3 regions of the Romboutsia sp. genome follow, and region 2 is predicted to be linked to each of the others. Evidence: a T-box and tRNA genes for the amino acid it is inferred to sense, from the RefSeq annotation. Region 2 holds a T-box; the other regions hold tRNA genes.
The links. The T-box of region 2 lies ahead of leuS (leucine--tRNA ligase). A T-box ahead of a tRNA ligase gene usually reads a tRNA of that ligase, here a tRNA-Leu.
Positions count from the first base shown of each region.

Region 1: it encodes a tRNA-Leu, which carries the amino acid that the T-box ahead of leuS (leucine--tRNA ligase) is inferred to sense. The anticodon was not compared.
Region 3: it encodes a tRNA-Leu, which carries the amino acid that the T-box ahead of leuS (leucine--tRNA ligase) is inferred to sense. The anticodon was not compared.

Region 1 is NZ_JBXKIW010000095.1:751-13,081, forward strand. Features, by position in the region: partial or broken gene AC11VW_RS14955 (rod shape-determining protein) at 1-315, opposite strand, end outside; gene radC (RadC family protein) at 343-1,002, opposite strand; gene AC11VW_RS14965 (Maf family protein) at 1,047-1,631, opposite strand; gene AC11VW_RS14970 (RnfABCDGE type electron transport complex subunit B) at 2,062-3,033, opposite strand; gene rsxA (electron transport complex subunit RsxA) at 3,051-3,626, opposite strand; gene rsxE (electron transport complex subunit RsxE) at 3,641-4,234, opposite strand; gene AC11VW_RS14985 (RnfABCDGE type electron transport complex subunit G) at 4,246-4,812, opposite strand; gene AC11VW_RS14990 (RnfABCDGE type electron transport complex subunit D) at 4,812-5,792, opposite strand; gene rsxC (electron transport complex subunit RsxC) at 5,814-7,151, opposite strand; gene AC11VW_RS15000 (hypothetical protein) at 7,319-8,278, opposite strand; gene AC11VW_RS15005 (endonuclease/exonuclease/phosphatase family protein) at 8,406-9,092, opposite strand; gene AC11VW_RS15010 (hypothetical protein) at 9,239-9,850, opposite strand; gene AC11VW_RS15015 (heavy-metal-associated domain-containing protein) at 10,186-10,398, opposite strand; tRNA gene AC11VW_RS15020 (tRNA-Leu) at 10,479-10,565, opposite strand; gene AC11VW_RS15025 (ABC transporter substrate-binding protein) at 10,662-12,323, opposite strand; gene AC11VW_RS15030 (lytic transglycosylase domain-containing protein) at 12,323-12,331, opposite strand, start outside.
Region 2 is NZ_JBXKIW010000077.1:528-6,584, reverse strand. Features, by position in the region: partial or broken gene leuS (leucine--tRNA ligase) at 49-2,468, opposite strand; T-box leader at 2,534-2,719, opposite strand; gene rsfS (ribosome silencing factor) at 2,763-3,113, opposite strand; gene yqeK (bis(5'-nucleosyl)-tetraphosphatase (symmetrical) YqeK) at 3,214-3,786, opposite strand; gene nadD (nicotinate-nucleotide adenylyltransferase) at 3,787-4,476, opposite strand; gene recX (recombination regulator RecX) at 4,596-5,234, shown strand; gene AC11VW_RS12525 (ribonuclease Z) at 5,486-6,057, shown strand, end outside.
Region 3 is NZ_JBXKIW010000095.1:14,349-18,824, forward strand. Features, by position in the region: gene polA (DNA polymerase I) at 1-2,534, opposite strand, end outside; tRNA gene AC11VW_RS15045 (tRNA-Leu) at 2,692-2,777, shown strand; gene AC11VW_RS15050 (transmembrane-type terpene cyclase) at 2,862-3,527, opposite strand; gene AC11VW_RS15055 (hypothetical protein) at 3,927-4,109, opposite strand; partial or broken gene AC11VW_RS15060 (ATP-binding cassette domain-containing protein) at 4,200-4,476, opposite strand, start outside.

The sequences.
Region 1 (12,331 bases), on a different contig from region 2:
TATAAAGTAACTCAGCATAGATTGAGTAACATCAAAATCAGCTATAACTCCATCTTTCATAGGTCTTATAGCTACTATATTTCCAGGTGTTCTACCTATCATTCTCTTAGCTTCTTCACCTACTGCTAAAACTTCCTTGCTGTCATCTCTTATAGCAACAACAGATGGTTCTCTTACTACTATTCCTTGTCCTTTTATATATACTAATGTGTTTGCAGTTCCTAAGTCTATCCCCATATCTTTTGTCATTCTATTAAATCCAAACATAGACATAAGTCCTCTTTTTTCTTTTTTGTCTTTCTTTTCTTTAGCCATATTGCTACTCCTTCCTGCTCTACCAATTCAAATTATCATATTTTCCTTAAAACTAAAATATAATCCATCACCTATGATTATATGATCAATAACTTCTATTCCTATTAATTCTCCACATTTAATAAGTCTTGAAGTAACATTTTTATCTTCTTTTGATGGTTCTATTGTTCCCGATGGATGATTGTGCATTAAAATTATTTTATTTGTACTTCTTTTTATTGCTTCTCTGAAAACTTCTCTCGGATGGACTAATGATGAATTTAAAGTTCCTTTAAATACATCTATATCCGATATAATTTCATTTTTTGTATTTAAAAGAACTACCTTAAAAATCTCTTGTTTTTGATACCTTAAGCTGTCCATATAATATTTATATATGTCCCAAGGGTTTTTAACCTTATATTTATTAGGCTTAATACTTGCAACTCTAATCCCTAGTTCTAAGGCTGCTTTTATCTGAGTTGCTTTAGATAGTCCTACTCCATCTATTTCACATAGCTCTTCTATAGTCATATCTTGTAGACGTCTTAATCCTTGTATGTCCTTGTTTATAATATAATTAGCTAATTGAATAGCATTTTTACGTTTAGTGCCAGTTCTAAGAAGAATAGCTAATAACTCATCATTAGATAAACTCTTTTCCCCCTTAGCAAGCATCTTCTCTCTTGGTCTTTCTTCTAATGCCATTTCCTTTATTGTCATCTCTACATTAAAAGAATCGTTCAGCTAGATCACCCTCCATAAAAAAGATTTATACTAAAATGTTTTTTTAATAAATCACTTAGTCTTGATATAGGCAGTCCTACTATATTGAAGTAATCACCTTGTATTTCTTCAACTAATATAGCTCCATATCCCTGTATTCCATATGCTCCTGCCTTATCTAACGATTCATTAGTTTGTATATAATCTTTTATGTCCTCTTCAGATAAATCTTTGAATTTAACATTACTAACTACATAATCTATTACTTTTTTATTTACATTTAAATTTACTAAGCTAATACCAGTTATAACTTGATGTGTTTTTCCTGATAATTTCTTAATCATCGAAGTAGCATCCTCTTTGTCTTTTGGTTTACCTAGAATAATGTTGTCTAAAACAACAATAGTATCTGCTCCTATAACCAAATCATTTTCATTTTTAGATGCTATATCCATGCACTTTTCAAATGCAAGTCTCATTACCACTTGATATGGCAATTCCTGGTCTAATATAACCTCATCTATTGTGCTTTTTACTACATCAAATTTAACATTTGCATTTTCTAAAATTTCTTTTCTTCTAGGAGATGCTGATGCTAAGATTATATTCATTCTTTCACCTCATCTGGTCCTTAGAATTTGTACTTATTTAGTCTATCATTATATTGTATAAAATTCAACACAAATGTCGAATGATTTTATTACACTATTGTTATATCTCTATATTTATAGTTGTTAAATATCATTTCGATTTTTATGATATATATGTTCTAATTAAGTTTTCGCACTTTCACTATATCGCGACTTTGAAAATTGAACACTTTGGTTTCATTCAATTAATTTAGTCAATGTAAATTAGTTATTAAAATATATATAGTTTTGAATATCTTATTTACTTACCTTAGTACAAATTTTTAAATATAAAATCAACTTTAATTTTCGGCATATTTTTATTCTATATATTGATTAATTTGATACTTACTATTAATTATTTCAAAATAAAATAAAAGGTATGGAAACCCATACCTTTATCTTATCCATATTATATAGTTTTAATAGCCTTTTTAGGACATTTTTGCAAACATAAATGACATCCTACACATTTATTTAAATCTATTTTATGTTTTTCTTTCAATTCACCTTCTATAGCTTCAAACTTACATTGTTTTTTGCAAATTGTACATCCTATACACATTTCTTCATCTATAGTAACTTTTTTTCTATTATCTAAGTTACCTTTTATAACTTTTGTTGGACACTTTTCAACACACGCCATACATTCTACACACTTGTCATAATTTATTCTCGCTATTTTATTTTCAAATTCTATAGCTTCAAATTGACAAGCCTTAGCGCATAATCCACAGCCGATGCATCCTACACTACATTTTTCTTTTACTGTTTTGCCAAAGTCTTTACTGTTACACTCTACAACTACCTCTTGCTTAGCTGGTTTTTGAGATATTATTCCCTTTGGACAAACTTCTATACATTTTCCACACATTACACACTTTTCTTCATCTATTATAGCTAATCCATCAATTATAGAAATAGCTCCAAACTTACAATAATCTTTACAAGTTCCTAGACCCAAACATCCATATTTACAAGATTTAGCCCCTGAATTTAAAGTATTTGCTGATCTACAATCATGTATTCCTTCATACTCATATTTATTTTTAGCGCTTAAACAATTTCCTTTACATATTATTTTAGCTACTTTTTTTTCGCCTTCTTCTGCTCTAATCCCCATTACTTCACCTATTTGGTCTGCACAATCTGATCCTCCAACTGGACATGCATTTATAGGAGCATTTCCTTCTACTATAGCATTTGCAAGACCACCACATCCTGGGAATCCGCATCCACCACAGTTTGCACCTGGAAGTACTTGAAGTATTTTTTCTACTCTCTCATCTACTTCCACTGCAAATTTCTTAGATGCATATGCAAGAACTGCACCAAATATAAACCCTAAAGCTCCTAAAACTAAAACTGAATTAAGTATAGACATTATTTTCACCCCCTATTTTATAGTTTTATAAGTCCAGCAAATCCTAAGAATGCTATTGACATTAAACTTGCTGATATAAGCGTTATAGGGAATCCTTTGAAAGCTTCTGGTATATCCGCTAATTCTAATCTTTCTCTTATCCCTGCAAATAATACTATCGCTAACGTAAATCCTATACCTGCTCCAAATCCATTAACTAGCGTTTCTAATAAATTATATCCATTATTTACATTAACTAGTGCTATTCCTAGTACAGCACAGTTTGTAGTTATAAGAGGTAAGAAAACTCCTAGCGCTTGATATAAAGATGGACTCATTTTTTGTATTACCATTTCAACGAACTGAACTATAGATGCTATAACTAATATAAATGCTATAGTTTGTAAAAATTCATTCCCCGTTGCAACTAATAGCTTTTGTATAAAGTACGTAATTACAGAAGCTAATGTTAAAACAAATGTAACTGCTACTCCCATACCTACAGCTGTATCAACCTTTTTAGAAACTCCTAAAAAGGGACATATCCCTAAGAATTGAGATGTTATAACGTTGTTAACAAGAACAACACTTAAAAATAAAAGTACTAAATTCAATTACTTCACCCTCCTTATGCTTTCTTACTTGTTAACTTATTAAATCCTGCTAAAAGAAATCCTAATGTTAAAAACGCGCCTGGAGGTAATATAAATAATAACATTGGCTCAAATGATGATCCAAATAAACTTAATCCAAATAAACTACCATTTCCAAGTAATTCTCTTATTGCACCTAATATTGTAAGTGCCATACTAAATCCAAGCCCCATACCTAAACCATCTACTGCCGATTCTACTGGACTATTTTTAGATGCAAAACTTTCAGCACGTGCTAATATTATGCAGTTAACAACTATTAACGGTATGAACAATCCAAGAGCCGCATCAAGCGATGGTAGGTACGCTTTTAAAAGCATTCCTACTATAGTAACAAATGTAGCTATAACAACTACAAATGCAGGTATTCTTATTTTATCTGGTATTATTTTTCTCAATAACGATATAGCTACGTTAGAACAAAGTAAAACTGCCGTAGTTGAAAGACCCATTCCAAGACCATTAACCGCTGAAGTTGTAACAGCTAAAGTCGGGCACATCCCTATAATCTGTACGAATGTTGGATTTTCATCTATTAGCCCATTTTTAAATATTTTAGCTAATTTCATAATCTACCCTCCTATTTACTAAGGTTACTATTAAATACTTCTATTGCTGCGTTTACTCCTTTGGTAACAGCTGCTGATGTAATAGTTGCCCCTGATATTGCTTCTATTTGATCTTCTCCTGATGCTTTTCCTTTAATTACTTTAAGTTCTTTAGTTGGTTTTTGATTAAACTGATCCTTGAATTTAGGTTCTGCTGCTTTAGTTCCAAGCCCCGGAGTTTCAGTCATACTTCCTATGTTAATTCCTGTTATAACCCCATCCTTTGATACACCTACTATAAGTTCTATTTTACCTCCATATCCTTTTGGAAGTGTTTTCATAGTATATCCTACTAATTCTGGTCCATTTGTACCTTCATAAACTTCAGCTACTAAACCATCCATTCCTTCTAAATCAATATTTTCAAGTTGTTTAAATTCTTTCGCTTCTGGCAATACAACTTGTCTTGATTCATTATTAGCTTGTATATTTCTTTCTTTTATTATGGGAGCTGTTATTTGATTTGTAAGCCCTAGTGCTAAGGCTGCTACTGCACATATAGCAAATAAAACCGCACCTAATTTTGCCATATTCTTCATTACTTAGCCACCTCCCCAAAGACTCTATTTTTCACATATTTATCTATAAGTGGCGTCATAACATTAACTAATAAGATTGAGTATGATACTCCTTCTGGATATCCTCCATATAATCTTATAACTGTTGCTATTATCCCTGCTAATATTGCATATATAATTTGACCTTTTGTAGTCATAGGAGATGTTGTATAATCAGTTAACATAAAGAATGCTCCTATCATAAGCCCTCCTGCTACTAATTGATATATAGCAAAATTAAAGTTAAATCCACCAAGTATAAATGATAATATAAACACTGTACCTATATAAAATACTGGTATTACATAGTTAATTATCCCTTTATACATTAGATAAAGTCCACCAATTAAAATTAATATAGCTGATGTTTCACCTATGCATCCTCCAATATTCCCTATCATCATATCTGTAAGACTTATTCCGTTACTAGCAAGACCCGATATACCTTCTACTCCATTCTTTAAAAAACTTAATGGAGTTGCTGTTGTATATGCATCTATATTTCCAGAACTTACCCAGTTAACTCCAGTTTTAGTCCAAGCTGTCATTGCAACTGGGAAAGATGCTAATAAAAATGCTCTTGCTGCAAGAGCTGGGTTAACAAAATTATTACCAATTCCTCCAAAAACCATTTTCACTACTATTATCGCAAACACTGAACCCAGTATACACATCCACCATGGAAGTGATGCTGGAACATTGAATGCTAATAGTAATCCAGTTACTACTGCCGAAAAATCACCTATTGTACTTTCTTGTTTTGTTATTTTTTGATATAAAAATTCAGAACCTACTGCCCCAAGTATACAAAAGAATATTACATTTAATGCGCTTAATCTAAAAAAGTACAATGCTCCTAATGTAGCCGGAAGAAGCGCTATTATAACTTGCTTCATTATATAAGATGTATCTTCATTACTTCTCACATGAGGAGAAGATGATGCTATCAATTTACTACCCATTCTTATCCCTCCTAACTCTCCTTATTTATTAGCTGATTGTTTTCTTTTATTTGCTATTATTTCTCTTTTTGAATTTCTAATTGATTGAAGTAATGGTCTTCTTGCTGGACATACAAATGAGCAAGACCCACACTCTATACAGTCTAATGCCCTATGATTTTCGGCACTTTCAAAGTCATTTTTTAAAGAATATGCACTTATATACAATGGTTGTAAAAATGCAGGACATACACTTAAACACTTACCACATCTTAAACAATTTTGTGGTTTTGGAGTACGAGACTCTTCTTCATCTAAGCACAATATGCCTGATGTACCTTTATTAGTAGGTATGTCTATTGTATACTGTGCTATTCCCATCATAGGCCCACCCATTATAACTTTACCAACTTTTTTATCCTCTTTGAACCCGCCACACTGTTCTATAATTTCAGATACTAGAGTTCCTACTTTTGTTATTAAATTTTTAGGCTCTTTTATACAACTACCTGTTACAGTAGTAATTCTTTCAACTAATGGCATCCCTGTTTTTATAGTCTTTGCTACTTGAGCAGCTGTTCCAACATTGTTTACTACTGCACCTGCATCCATAGGTAGTCCACCTGATGGTACCTCTTTACCTGTACATGCATAGATAAGCTGTTTTTCTGCACCTTGTGGATACTTAATTTCAAGACTCACTACTTCTATATCAGGATAAGTTTCAGCTGCTTTTTTTATTGCTTCTAGTGCATCTGGCTTGTTAACTTCTATACCTATATATCCTTTAGATACATCTAATGCTTTCATGAAGACTTTTAATCCAAATACAACATCTTCTGGATTTTCAAGCATTAATCTATGGTCAGCTGTTAAATAGGGTTCACACTCTGCACCATTTAATATAACGACATCTATTTTTTTATCTGGTGGTGGTGATAACTTTACATGCGTTGGGAATGTCGCTCCTCCCATACCAACTATTCCTGCTTCTTTTATTATCCCGACTATATCTTCTTTGCTCAAACTCTCTAATTCGCCTTTTGGCTTAACACTTTCGTGTTTTTCTTCTAAGAAATCGTTTTCTATTGAAATACATACCCCCGTTCCTCCAGGAACTTCATATTCTTTTATTGCTATTACTTTCCCTGATACTGATGAATGTACATTACAAGAAACAAATCCTTGTTGTTCACCTATTTTTTGTCCTACTTTAACCAAATCACCTACTTCAACAATCGGCTTTGATGGCGCTCCAATATGTTGTTGAATAGGTATATATACTACCTTAGGACTTTCTGCTTTTTCAATAGATTTTTGATTAGAATACTCCTTTCTATACTGAGGATGTATACCTCCCTTAAAGGTTAAGAGTTTCATTTTTTTACCCCTTTCTATATAAATTCAAACCACTTACTTACACTTTAATATAAGTATACTATATTTACTTTAAAAACTTAACAATTGTTAAAAAAATATCTGAATTTAACGTATTTTTATACTTTTCAGTTTTTTAAATAAAAAAAGGTTGTTATAAAACAACCTTTTTATGCTCCCCCTATAGAATTGATAAATGAAAAATATCCTTGCATTGAAGATAAATATAAACTTTCACTCATATTATAATTTTTCTCATTTGCAGATTTTGATGCCATATCAATTTTTTCATTTACATCTTTTGTGTACTTTATTAAATTATTTTTAAACACATTCATCTTAGAATAATCAATTTTCTCAGCTTCTTTTTGTATATCTGATATTATTTGTTTTCTATTTGTTAAAAGAGTATTATATTCTTTTAAGTCTATATTTTCTTTATTTTTAGACCAAAATTTAGATTCTTCTTCAAAGTTTTTTATTAAGTTATTTAATTCATCCGATATATTTGCTATATAAGAATATTTACTAGTATATTCTAATGATAATACAGGAGCTTCCATTTGTGATATAAATGCATCTGGAAATACAGTTTTTATTTGTTCTATATGAGTTCTAGTCACATCTTTATTAAAAGATGCATAGGTTTGAACTTTTCTAGCTCCATCTATTTCTATCACTGAAGAAGGTATTTTATTTTCTACTAATTGTGCTTCTATCTTATCCATATCTTTATCGTCTTTAACGGAAGCTACCTGAATAGTATAAATATTCCATCCATCTGTTTTTGCTACTTTAACAACTTCATTACTCTCTTCATTTATAACTTTATCTTCAACTTCTTTTTCCACTTTTTCAGATTTTTTTTTCTCTTCTGCATCTTCATTTATTTCCTCTTTTTGTAATCCATAATCCTCATAACTTAAAAATTTATCTTTTTTCGGAAAAAAATTGTCCAATTTTAAAGATAATATTTTTTCAGATAAACTTCCTATAATATTACTATCTTTAACTTTTATATATCCATATCCACCGATCAAACATAAGCTTGCTATAATTGAAATTATTTTTATTATATTTGTCTTACGTCTTTTATTAAATCCCCTGTAAATTGTCTTTCTCTTATTCATTAGTTTGTCCCCCCTAAAAGTATTATTAATAATATATATTTTTATAATTATTAATTTATGATTATTTATCATATTTTTTTAAAATAAAAAAACTACACCTATTATATTTAATATCTTAAGCATAGCCTTATATTTTTATCTTCGCTATTATTGGATAATGATCAGACATATTTTTTATTAAAACTTCATAATCTAAAATTTCTATTTTAGGTGATACAAGTATATAATCTATTCTATCTAGCCCAGTAGCAAAAGTTAATATATTTGCTTTATCTAATTCCTTTGCTACATCTTTTAATATTTTCTCATCTAAAGACATACTACCTTGGTTAAAATCTCCAACTACTATATATGGATCATTACCTAACTTATTTATAAAATCTACCAGTTGATTAAGTTGCATTTCTCTTTCTTCTTCTCCAAGACCCAAATGTACATTTATGATATTTAATTTTCTACCTTTGACACTAACTACCGTATGTAACATACCTCTTTGCTCTCTTTCACTAGTTAAATAAATATGATTTTCACTTTTTATAGGGTATTTTGAATATGTTACTAGTCCATAGTTTAGTCCTAAACCTACCACATTAGCAGCAAAATGGGAGTGCATTTTTAGTTCGTCTTTGAAACTGCTTACCTGAAAACCTGCATTAGCAGATTCATTAACTTCTTGAAGACATATTACATCTGCATTTGAAATTCTTAAGAAATCAATTATGTCAAAGAGAGTAGGAAACATGTCTTTATTTAATCCACTATGAATATTATAACTAACAATCTTTATTTCTTTTTTAGGTGGAAAACAACTCATTTCAAAAACAAAGCTTGTGATAATTAATAAGATTATTAAACATAATTTTTTTATGCGTATACGTCATCAACTCCTCATTTGATTTCTTTTATATTATATGCTATTTTCAAAATTAAAGACGCTTTATAAGCGCCTTCAATTCTACATTATTCTATTTGTTTTTTAGAAATTTTCTCCTTCATAATATAATTTATTACTTTTCTTCTTATATCTTCTGCTCCATCTTCATCTGTTATCTTTATATCTAGTAATTTTGCTATAGATCTCATATCATTTCTTGCTTTTGATTTATAACTTTCTATTAAATCTGATTTTATTTTTTCTGGTTCTAGTATATACTCATTTTCTCCTCTTTTATATGAAAAATACTTTTTAGAATATTCATTTCTATTGGAATATATATGAGTAGACACTTTTCTTAGCATTTGATTGTATGAGTTTTTCATATTTACATTTATACCTAAATATCTTGCAAACTTTACTAATTCATTTTTAGATTTAAATATTTCCTCAGATTTTATAGTTTTTGCAACTGAAGAAATACTTTCTTGATATGCACCCTTTTTTAAAACCCTCAAATAGTTTTTATTTACGCCTATACCCTGAGTTACTTTTTTAATATTTTCACTTATTATTTTATCAACATTTCCCTCAAAGTACTTCTGTACTCCTTTTTTGGATACATTACTATCAAGTTCTTTTTGGGCCATATCAAGTATCATTCTTCTTAAATTTTCTTTATATCCTCTTTCATCCATGATACTCCCCCCTTACTTATTTATATTATATTCAAACTTTAAAAAAAATGTGAGTTACCTCCTTGGCCAAATTTCATAATATAATTATATATACGCCGAATATACTTTTCCTATTTAAAACTATATTTCTTTTCGATATATATGATTTATTATTAGTTGTATATTTATGCGTATATATAATTTGAGTATGGACATACTATTAAAGTAAAATCAAACATACTCAATCTCCCCCATTTTAGACTTCTATTATTTTCCCCCAATAGAAGTCTTTTTTTATACCCTTAAATAATTATAAAAATAAGAACTAGCAATTTTGCTAGTTCTTATTTTTATAATTATTCAATTCCTTTTAATTCAAATCCTAACTCTTCTATTACTAAACTTAGTTCCTCTTTAGTAACCATATCTTCCATTTCAACTATTGCATATTTTCCATCTAAATTAACGTCTATTACTTGTACACCTTTTATATCTTCTGTAAGCGCTGTTTTTAGATGGTTTACACAATGTCCACAGCTCATACCATCTATCAGTAATTTTTTTTGCATATACATATACCTCCTTATATACCCTATGCAGGTATTATAACATATTTTAATTAGTAAGTGTATTATGTATTTTTATAATTTGGTGCGGAAAGCGGGACTTGAACCCGCACGAGTATATACTCGCTACCCCCTCAAGATAGTGCGTCTGCCGATTCCGCCATTCCCACATATACTTTATAATATAAAGGATATGCGTTTTAAATTTGCAAGTCAACAATTTTATTAATAAATATTTCAATATATAAATTTAACTTATATTGTATTTATTGTTTATCTTTCATAGTTAAATTTATTATTCCTTCATATATATCAAAATCATTTGGGGCTCTTTCACCTTGTATCCTTCTATTAGTAACTATATAATCATCTCTAATTGCTAAGCTAATAAATATTACATTAGCATTTATATATTTTTGTATTGATTTATATATATCTTCTATCTGTGACTGTGTAGTTGCATTTGATAAAGAGTCCATATAATTACTTAATTTTTCATCACTATACCCTGAATTTTCAATTATATTTCTAGTATCTGGTACAATAGATAGTTCCCATCCAACTAAAGCTAAATCGTAATTTTTAGAATTTATAGCATCTTGTAAATCTTTATCTTCTAACTCTTCAACTGTAGATTTAATACCTATCGCTTTTAGATTTTCACCTATTATATTAGCTGATTTAACCCTTTCTGTGTTGTTTTTATTCACAATAATTTTTAAATTTAATTTAGAAATATTCTCTTTATTAATTTCTTTACCTGTTGAACTTTTATCTGTTTTTATATTTAAATTTTTAGATGAATTTAATTGATTATCCTTTTGTTCATTATTAGTAGTATCTCCTGAATTTTGTATCTGTTCACCTTTTATTGGGTTAACTTTATTAAGATATTCCTTTGCTTTGTCTTTATTATAATCTACAAATTTTATATCCTTATTGTAATACTTCGAATTTGAATTAAGAGGGAAGTTTATCAATTTAGCATCCCCCATATATCCTTCTTCTACTATTTTTTCTCTATTTATAGCATGTGCTATTGATTTTCTAAAATTAACATCTCTTAATAATGGATTATTATAATTAAAAATTAAATTTTCATAATCTCTTCCTTCATATTTTGTAATATTAAATTCTTTTTCATAAAATTTACTTAAATCATTTAATGATACACCTGTTATATCACTATCTAATGCCATAACCATAGAAACTTGAGCTTCTTCATCAGGTACTATTCCTACTTTTATGTCTTTTATAGTATTCGGTAGTTTATCATAGTAATCTTCATTTCTAGTCAATATCATTCCATCTCGTTCTTCATATTTTTCTATTTTATAAGGACCGCTTCCTATTAAATTTTTCTTATAATCATTTATATCTTTACCTGCTACTGAGCCTAGTTTAGATTGCGGTACTATAGGAAATATTAATGTATCTACTGAGAAAGCATATTTTTCTTTAAAGTTAATTGTAAATTCACTATTGTTTGCTATAGATACAGATGATATATTTTGTGCTAATACATTATATGGGCTATCTATGTTTTTTTGTATTAAATCTACACTAAATTTCACATCTTTAGATGTTACTATAGATCCATCATGCCATTTTGCATTTTTTAGTTTAATATCTATACTCATACCATCTTGAGATATACCATACTCTTGAACTAGTTGTGGTACTACATTATAATTTTCATCTATTGTGAATAAACCATCATAAATCATATTTGTTATATATCCTACAGATTTGTCTTTATTTAATATTGGATTTATTGTCGTTGGTTTCACCATAGTTAAATTTATATATTCTGAATTTATGCTACTTTTATCTGTATCTTTGTTTTGTCCACTTTCTATTTTATCACTACATCCAATTACCATAATCGATATTGCTAATATTATGGATAAAATCTTTAATCTTTTCATTAGTTTGT
Region 2 (6,057 bases):
AAGGAGATGGTTAGAACCATCTCCTTTTGATAACAATATTTCTATTATTTATTTAACAACTATGTTAACTAATTTCTTAGGAACTGCAACTACTTTAACTATAGTCTTTCCTTCAACTAATTCTTTTATCTTTTCATCTTCCATCGCTACTTTTTCCATCTCTTCTCTTGAAATATTAGCAGCAACACTTAACTTACCTCTAACCTTACCATTTACTTGAACTACTATTTCAACTTCATCTTTAACTAACGCAGTCTCATCATGTTTTGGCCAAGATATATTAAATATACTTCCTTCTTTACCTATCATAGTCCATAATTCTTCCCCTATATGAGGTGCAAAAGGTGCAAGTATAGTTACTATAGTCTCTATACCTTCTTTTATAACCACTTCATTTCTGTTATCTAACTCTTTATATTTGTACATTTCATTTATTAATTCCATTAAAGCAGATATAGCCGTATTGAATCCAAATTTCTCATTTAAGTCTTCTGTTACTTTCTTTAGAGTAGCATTTATAGTATATCTCATAGCTTTATCTTCTTTAGTTAATTCACCCATAGAAGAATCACACTTAGTTAAATCTACTAATTCATCCACTAATCTGTAAACTCTATTTAAGAATCTGAAGCATCCTTCAACACCTTGTTCAGACCATTCTAAATCTCTTTCTGGTGGTGCTGCAAATAATACGAATAATCTAGCAGTGTCTGCTCCATATTCATCTATTATTTCTAATGGAGACACAACATTTCCTTTAGATTTACTCATCTTAGCCCCATCTTTTAAAACCATACCTTGCGTTAATAAATTTTTAAATGGTTCTTTAAAGTCTAACATTCCCATTTCATTGAATGCTTTAACAAAGAATCTTGCGTAAAGTAAGTGCATTATAGCATGTTCTACTCCACCTATATATTGATCAACTGGCATCCAGTTATTAACTACTTCTTTACCAAATGGTTCTTCAGTATTTTTAGAATCTATATATCTTAAGAAGTACCAAGAAGAATCTACAAAAGTATCCATTGTATCAACTTCTCTTCTTGCTGGTTTTCCACAACAAGGACAAGTAGCATTCATGAATTCTTTAGAAGTTGTAAGTGGTGATTCACCTTTACCTGTAAATTCTATATCAGTTGGTAATAATATTGGTAAATTTTCTTTCTTTTCAGGAACTAATCCACACTCTTCACAATATACTACAGGTATTGGACATCCCCAATATCTTTGTCTAGAAGTAACCAGTCTCTTAATCTATAGTTAACTGTTTTCTTTCCTCTTCCCATTTCCTCTATTTTTTCTATTATGGCATCGAAAGCTTTTGATGCATCCATACCATCAAAATCACCTGAGTTTATCATTATATTTTCTTCATTTATAACTTCAACTACTTCTAAGTTGTACTTAGCTGCAAATTCAGAATCTCTTTCATCATGTGCTGGTACTGCCATAACTGCACCTGTTCCATAGTCTGCAAGTACATAGTTTGCTATCCATAATTGCACTTTCTTTCCGTTTAATGGATTTATAACATACTTACCTATAAACATACCTTCTTTTTCTAAGTCACTTGAAGTTCTTTCTATTTCAGTCATAGTGTGCATTTTAGCTACGAAAGTATCTACTGCTTCTTCATACTCTGTACCTGCAACTAATTCTTTAACTAATTCATGCTCTGGAGCAAGAACCATATAAGAGACTCCATAAACTGTATCTGGTCTAGTTGTAAATACAGTTACAGTTTTATCGCTTCCATCTATATCAAAAGTTATTTCTGCTCCAGTACTTTTTCCTATCCAGTTTCTTTGCATTGTCTTAACTTTATCTGGCCATCCATCTAAAGTATCTAAATCTTGAAGTAATTCTTCTGCAAAATGAGTTGTTTTGAAATACCATTGTTCTAAGTCTTTCTTAACAACTATAGCATCACATCTTTCACATTCACCTTGTACAACTTGTTCATTAGCAAGAACTGTTTCACAAGAAGGACACCAGTTAACAAAAGATTTTTTCTTATATGCTAATCCATGTTCTAAGAACTTCAGGAATATTTCTTGAGTAAACTTGTAGTATTCTGGTGTAGACGTTGCTATTTCTCTATCCCAATCATAGCTAAGTCCTAGTAATTTTAACTGACCTTTCATATCTTCTATATTTTCCATAGTCCACTTGTGGGGATGTATTCCATGCTTTATAGCCGCATTTTCAGCTGGAAGACCAAATGAATCCCACCCCATTGGATGAAGAACATTAAATCCTTCCATTTTCTTAAATCTAGCTATAACATCACCTATAGAATAGTTTCTAACATGTCCCATATGTATTTTACCTGATGGATAAGGTAACATTTCTAGTGTATAGTAATTTGGCTTTGATGAATCTTCTGTGTTTGTTTTATACTGATCATTTTCTACCCAAGTTTTTTGCCATTTAGCTTCAACTTCATTTGGTTTATAAACATTCATTAAAATTCCCTCCTGTATAATTAATTATTTTAATATAAAAAAATCCTCTATCACTAAACATAATGTTTAGGGACGAGGATTATCTTCGCGGTACCACCCTAATTAGTCTATTTCTAGACTCTCTTAGATAGTTTTTATGCCAACTATGGCTAAATAGATATTGCCTAGCAAGTTCAAAGATACATTTTACTAGTTTTCACCAACACTAGCTCTCTGGAAAAACATATTCTTTTACTACTCTAGTCTATTTAATATTTTAAATTTTTCTAATTATAATAGTTTATATTATCATTTCTATGCTAAAGTGTCAACATCCACATGTGGAGCATCTTGCCATAATTTTTCTAATTTGTAGTATTCTCTATTTTCTTCATTGAATACATGAACCATAACATCACCATAATCAAGAAGTACCCAAACTTGAGAATCATATCCTTCTTTTCCTCTTGGCTCTACCCCAAGCTTTGTTAATTCATCTTCTACATTATCAGCTATAGCTTTTACTTGTCTTGTAGAAGACGCTGTAGCTACAACAAAATAATCACATAAACTAGAAACCGCTCCTATATTTATTATCGATATATCTTGTCCTAATTTATCATCTATTGCATCGTATATAACTTTCGTCATTTGTTCTACTGTCATATTATTTCCTACCTTTCCTATTTTTAAACGTATTTAAATATTATACCATAAATACTTCTTTATACACCATTGTATTTTACTTTTTAATATTATTATTACCTTATAATGATTTTTGTTTCATAAGATAATTTCTAGCTTCTACCGTTCTTGGATGTATAAGTTGTTTGTTTTCAATAACAAATTTTATTGTGTTATTAAAAGATATTAATAGCGCTTCATCTAAATTACCGTTATAAGTTAATTCTCTCAGTAAGTTTACACTTGGAAAATCCCTATCCTCTTCTATTAAATCCGCCATATAAATTATTTTTTCTAATAAAGTCATATTTTCTTTACCTGTAGTATGATACTTAACTGCATTAATTATGTCTTCATCTTCTATTTTTAATTCATATTTAGCAATATAAGAACCTATTACACTATGCGATAGTGCTAAATTTTCTTTTTCTAAACAATCTAATTTAATCTTATGCTTATCTACATAGTATTCTACTTCTTCAGTACTTAAATACTTCGCACAATCATGTATAATTCCAGCTAAGCAAGCCTTATCTTTATCATAATTATAAATTTCACTTAGCTTAATAGCGCAATTACATACATTTAAAGAATGTTTATATCTTCTTTGAGGTAACATTTCTTTCATTTTATTATTAATACTATCTAAATTCATTTACTCATCTCCATCTTTATATAACGTATTATTATATATATACTTTTCAACATCTTCAGGAACTAAATATCTTACTGATTTATTTTCTTTTAATTGATTTCTTATATAAGTAGATGAAATATCTAACGAAGGAACATAAACACTTATGATGTTTGCATTGTATTTTTTTGTTAATTTTTCTATTTTTTCTTGTGCTCTTAGTAAACTTATTCCAGGCCTAGTAGCTGCTATAAATGTTGCTAGTTTAAAATTTTCACTTACATTTTTCCATGTTTCAATATCACATATAGCATCTGCACCTGTTATAAAATATATATCTATATTTTCATATTCTCGTTTAAGATATCTTAATGTATCTATTGTATACGTTTTTTCATTTTTTTTTATTTCTAAATCTGAAACTATAAAATCATCATTGTTCATAGTTGCAAGAGTAACCATTTTATATCTATCATATTTATTAGTTACATTACTTAGTTTATGAGGTGGATTTCCTGATGGTATAAAAAGAATTTTATCTAATCTATATTTATCTCTAATAAACTCTGCAGTAGCTAAGTGTGCATAATGTATAGGATCAAAAGTCCCTCCCATTATGCCTATCTTAATTTCCTCATTATTTTTTTTAAAGTTTTCTAGTTTAACAGTATTTTTTATCTCTGCTTCCTTAATCAGATTATCAATACTCATTTTTCGTCTCCTTTATAGCAATTATATTATTATTGTATCATTATTTTTATAATATTAAAGGTTATAAATTGTTTTTTAGTATATACTTATAGTTATATACAATTTAAAGGAGATTTTTCATGGCTATAATTACTAAAATAGAAGCACAAAAGAAAAATGATGACAGAGTTAATATTTATGTAAATGATGAGTTTTTCATCGCTATATTTACAGAGTTAGTATATACATTCAATCTAAAAAAGGGTATGACTATAGAAGAAGAAAATTTAAAACACATTTTAAACGAAGAAATGTACATGAAAGCTAAGAATAAGGCATTAAATATTTTAGCTAAAGCTGATCAATCGGAGAAAAAGATAAGAGAAAAACTATCTTCTGATTTTGAAGATGACACGATAGAAATGGTTATAAAATTCCTTAAGAAAAATAATTTTATTAACGATGATATTCTAGCTCAAAAGATAGTTAATACTAATGTTAATTTAAACAGATGTGGTAAAAATAGAATAAAACAAAATCTATATAACAAAGGAATTGATAAACAGTCTATAGATGAGGCTATTTCTGATATAGATACTGATGTTGAATTTGAAAATGCCATGTATTTAGCAAAAAAAAGATACGATAGAGTTAAAAAGGAAGACAAAAGAAAAATATATCAAAAAATTTCACAACACCTTGCTTATAAAGGATTTAGTTATGATATTATAAAAAGAGTGTTAGATAAACTTTTAAATTCAAATGAGTATGATATGTAATATATCTATTATTATTAAATAGGAGGATTTATTTTGAGTGAAGTTAAAAGGCTAATGATAGGTGCGATTAGTATAGCGATTGGAATATACAATATTATTCAACTATATAAACAAGACAGCATAAAGTAAGAAAGAGATTATTAAATAATAATCTCTTTTTTATTTTAATATGTTTTTTAATGCTTAATTAGTAATAAATGTATTTTAAAATACAAATACTATATTAACTACTAAAATATAAGGAGAAATTTATGATAGATTTAGTTTTACTTGGATGTGGTGGTAATATGCCAATGCCTAATAGATTTTTATCTTCTTTGTTTATAAATTACAAAGGCAGAAAAATACTTATAGATTGCGGTGAAGGAACTCAAATTTCTATGAAAATGAAAAATTGTGGTTTTAAAAATATAGACTTAATATGTATAACTCACCTTCACGGGGATCATTTTAATGGACTTATTGGACTTTTATCCACTATTGCAAATAGTTCTAGAACTGAAGATTTAACTATAATAGGTCCATACGGAATCAGAGAACATATGAATGCTGTTAGAGTATTAGTTGAATACTTACCATATAATATACATGTTATTGAAAATCCTCAAGGACCCTTCTCTTTATGCCATGAGCATTTAAAAGATATAGATATTTCAACTATTGAGCTAGAACATTCAACAGAATGTTTAGGGTACAGCTTATATTTTAAAAGATGCCCGAAGTTTAATAAAGATAAAGCTACTTTAAATAACGTACCTACTATTTTATGGCAAAAACTTCAATCAGGAAAAAGTATTACAATGGATGGAGTTGAATACAAACC
Region 3 (4,476 bases), on a different contig from region 2:
TCCTCTATTGCTTCAACAATCAGCTCATCGTGCACTTGTAATATAAGTTTAGATTTCAAATTTTTTTCTTCTAACTTTTTATAAACATTTACCATTGCTATTTTTATTATATCTGCAGCACTACCTTGAATAGGTGCGTTCATAGCAAATCTTTTCCCACGATTCCTTTCCATGAAATTACTTGATTTTATTTCTGGTATGTACCTTCTTCTATTAAAAATAGTAGTTACATATCCATCTTGTGTAGCTTTTTCTATAGTTTCGTCCATGTATTCTTTTATTTTATTATATTTATTAAAATAACTTTCGATATATTCTTTAGCTTGCTTAACTGATATATTAAGATCATCAGCTAATCCAAAATCACTTTTACCATATACTATCCCAAAGTTTACTGCTTTTGCAGCACTTCTTAGTTCGTCTGTAACATCTTCCATATTTACATTAAATACTTGAGATGCTGTTTTTGTATGAATATCTTCATTGTGCTTAAATGCTTCTATCATATTTTCATCTTCACTCATTTGAGCTAACACTCTAAGTTCTACTTGTGAATAATCTGCATCTACTAGCTTAAAGCCTTCATCTGCTATAAATACTTTTCTTATATTTCTTCCCATTTCAAGCTTTATAGGTATATTTTGAAGATTAGGCTCTGTAGAAGAAATTCTTCCTGTTGTAGTTATCGTTTGATTAAATGATGAATGTATTTTATTGCTTATTGGGTTTATTATTCCTAATAAACCTTCTACATAAGTCGAATTTAATTTAACTATTTGTCTATACTCCGTAATTTTATCTATTATAGGATTTTTATCCCTTAATTTTTCTAGTACATCTGCATTAGTTGAATATCCAGTCTTCGTCTTTTTAATCACAGGTAACTCTAATTTTTCAAATAATATTACTCCTAGTTGTTTCGGAGAATTTATATTAAATTGTTCTCCCGCCATTTCGTATATTTCTTGCTCTACTTTTTTTATTACTTCTTTAAATTCAGTCCCTAGCTCATGTAATTTTTCTTTATCTACTTTTATACCCTCATATTCCATCTCTCCTAATACTTCAACTAGGGGCATCTCTACATGATAAAACAGACCATCCATATTCATTTCATTTAAATGTTCTTCCATCATAGGAAATACATTATATACAGTATTTATTACTTGAGATATGTGTTCACTTAATTCTTCAAATTCTAAATCTTGATATTTTTTAGCTTTTACACCCTTGCCTAATAGTTCTTCTCCTGAACTTACTTTTCTCGTTAAATATTTCATTGCTATTGCGCTACATTCATAAGATGTAGATGAAGTTGAATCTATCAAGTATTCTGCTATAGTTATATCAAAATTCATATTTTCTAACTTTATTCCATATGGTCTTAAGGCTATATAATCATCTTTTAGATTATATCCAAATTTTTTAATTTCGTTACTAGAGAGTATAACTTCTAATTTATTTATTTCGCTCTCTGATAAATAATATATATTTGTTCCATCTATACTTACAAACATATTCATTATATTTTTTTCTAAAATATTGCCTTCTCTTTTAACTGTCTTTAATATTATTTTATTATTTTCATTTACTTCTTTTATAAATTTATCTATATTTTCTAGCTTTTGTACCTCTAATTGTATTGGTTCTTCTTTTACTTCTTCACCTCCATCTAAATCAATAACTCTCGGAATTAAACTTGTAAATCCTAAATATCTAAAAAATTCTACAACACTTTCTTTATTAAACTCTCCGTATTCTAAATTGTCTAAATCAAATTCTATTGGAACATCTCTTATTATCGTGGCTAATCTTTTGCTCATTATAGCTAGGTCTTTATTTTCTTCTATCTTATTTTTTATACTTCCTTTTAAATTCTCTATATTCTCAATTATACCCTCAATATTTGAATATTCTTTTATAAGTTTTATACCTGTTTTTTCACCGATACCTGGTACCCCTGGTATATTATCTGATTTATCTCCCATAAGGCCTTTTAAATCTATAAACTGTGTTGGAGTCATTTCATATCTTTCCATTACTGAATCAAAATCATATTCTTCTACTTCTACGATACCTTTTTTAGTTATTAAAGTAGTTGTTTTGTGTGATGCAAGTTGGATGGCATCTTTATCTCCAGTTACTATGTATACTTTGTATCCATTTTCTTCTCCCAATTTAGAAACTGTTCCTATTATATCATCAGCTTCGTATCCATCAATTTCTAATCTATTTATATTAAACTTATCTAGTAATTCTTTTAATGGGTCAAATTGAACTCTTAACTCATCAGGCATTTTCTTTCTTCCTGCTTTATACTCTTCAAATTCTAAATGTCTAAAGGTAGGCGCTTTTCTATCAAAAGCAACACTTATATGAGTAGGCTTATATGTATCTATAATTTTAAATAACATTGTTGTGAATCCATAAATGGCATTTGTCTTTAACCCTCCTTTATTGTTCATCTCTGGCAATGCATAAAATGCTCTATTTATTATTGAGTTTCCATCTATTATAATTAATCTTTTGTCCAAATTCATCACTCCTACTACTTCTCTATTTTTTTATTTATAGTTATTATATACCAATATTCTATTATTTAATATTACCACAATATTAAAAGTATATTAATACTAAATATATTGCAAATATTTAATTAATTTGGTATAATGTATATATGTTAATTTTTTTGCCGGATTGGTGGAATGGCAGACGCGACGGACTCAAAATCCGTTGGTAGCAATACCGTGCGGGTTCGAGTCCCGCATCCGGCACCAATGAGTATTTGCAAGAGTTCTAATCATTTTGATTGGAACTCTTTTATTTTGCAAAAAAAGATAAATAAAAATCCTAGAAGTTACCTAGGATTTTATTATTTTACAAGGATTTTTTAAAGTTTTATACATTAAGTATATATACAATATGTCAAATATTTGAATTAATGCAATTATAAAAAGTTCTGTAGTAGTTGATGGTAGAGCTTTACTAAACTTTAATATAGCAATAGTTAAAGTCCCAACCCATTTGAATATACCTATAAGTACAGACTGGCCTTTAGTGTTACCTCTATACAAAAGCATTGATACAAATAATATTGACATAAGTAGATTTTGTAAATTGGCAATAAATCCAGAAGCTTGTTCTATACTATTTTGATATAATGAAGCAAAATCATTTACTGATAATATCATGAAAATAGTAGAAAATATTATAGATATTATAGATAAAGTATAAAAGAATTTTTTGCCTATAAGATCTTTATATTTAAATTCCTTATATCCATATTTGAAAAAAATACATAATATGACCAAATCAAGAATTAACCATATTAAAAATATAATACGAGCTACTAAAAAGTTTTCAGGTGGATATATAAAACAAAAGGTAAATTCCCAAGCTAAATTAAGATAAATAGCAAAAAATGGCATACCATATGTTTTATCTTTAAAACTTTTAGCTATTATTAACATATAAGTTATAATCCAAAAAACACCACATAGTATTTTAAGGTAAAGTTCTATATTCAAAAAATCCCCCCCTATTAAGGGTATTCATTTACCTCTTTATTAATGTCTATTACTCATTTGCCTGTATATACTATTATTCTCCCACAATTATAACACGTTTTCTTACGAAGATTGTTCACCATAAACTAGACCTTCCTTTGCTTATCTAGTTTATCAGATTTACCTCTCAACTTTTTTCAATTTTTATTCTACGTTCACGTTCTTCATTAGACATTTTTTGTATTGAAAACATCGCACTTACTGTTGGTCTTGCCATATTAAATACCTATCCTTTATAATTAAATATCCAAAAAAATCTCATTGCGGGTTCGAGTCCCACATCTGATACCAATAATTATTTGAAATGCTAAAAAAGATGAGTGATTGTATAATCACTCATCTTTTTTATTGATTATCTATTTAATCTTTTTTCTTAACTTTATGATATAACTTATCCGTCTTAGTTTTATTAGTTCCACTATCTCTAGCTCCAACATGTAATCCATCTTCTATTCCTAGCTCTGATCCATGTTCAAAATACATTTTTCTCATTTCTGCTTTAGTCTTCGGTCTATCTTTTAGTCTATTCTTATTATTGTCCATTGAAATTAATCCTCCTATAAATACTTTTGTATTTAAGATTAATTTATCCAAAAATATATTAAATATAATATTTTTTATATTAAGTCTTTTTTAATTCTTATGAAGTGTGCTATATACTCCACTTTTTTGTATTAATTGCTGATGATTGCCTCTTTCTTCTATACCTTTATCTGTTAATACTATTATCTCATCTGCATTTTTTATTGTTGTTAATCTATGAGCTACTATTAAATTTGTTCTATCTTTACTTAATTCTTCTAATGATTCTTGTATTTCTCTTTCAGTTACGTTATCGAGAGCTGATGTTGCTTCATCAAGAATTATTATTGGAGGATTTTTAAGGAATATTCTAGATATAGATATTCTT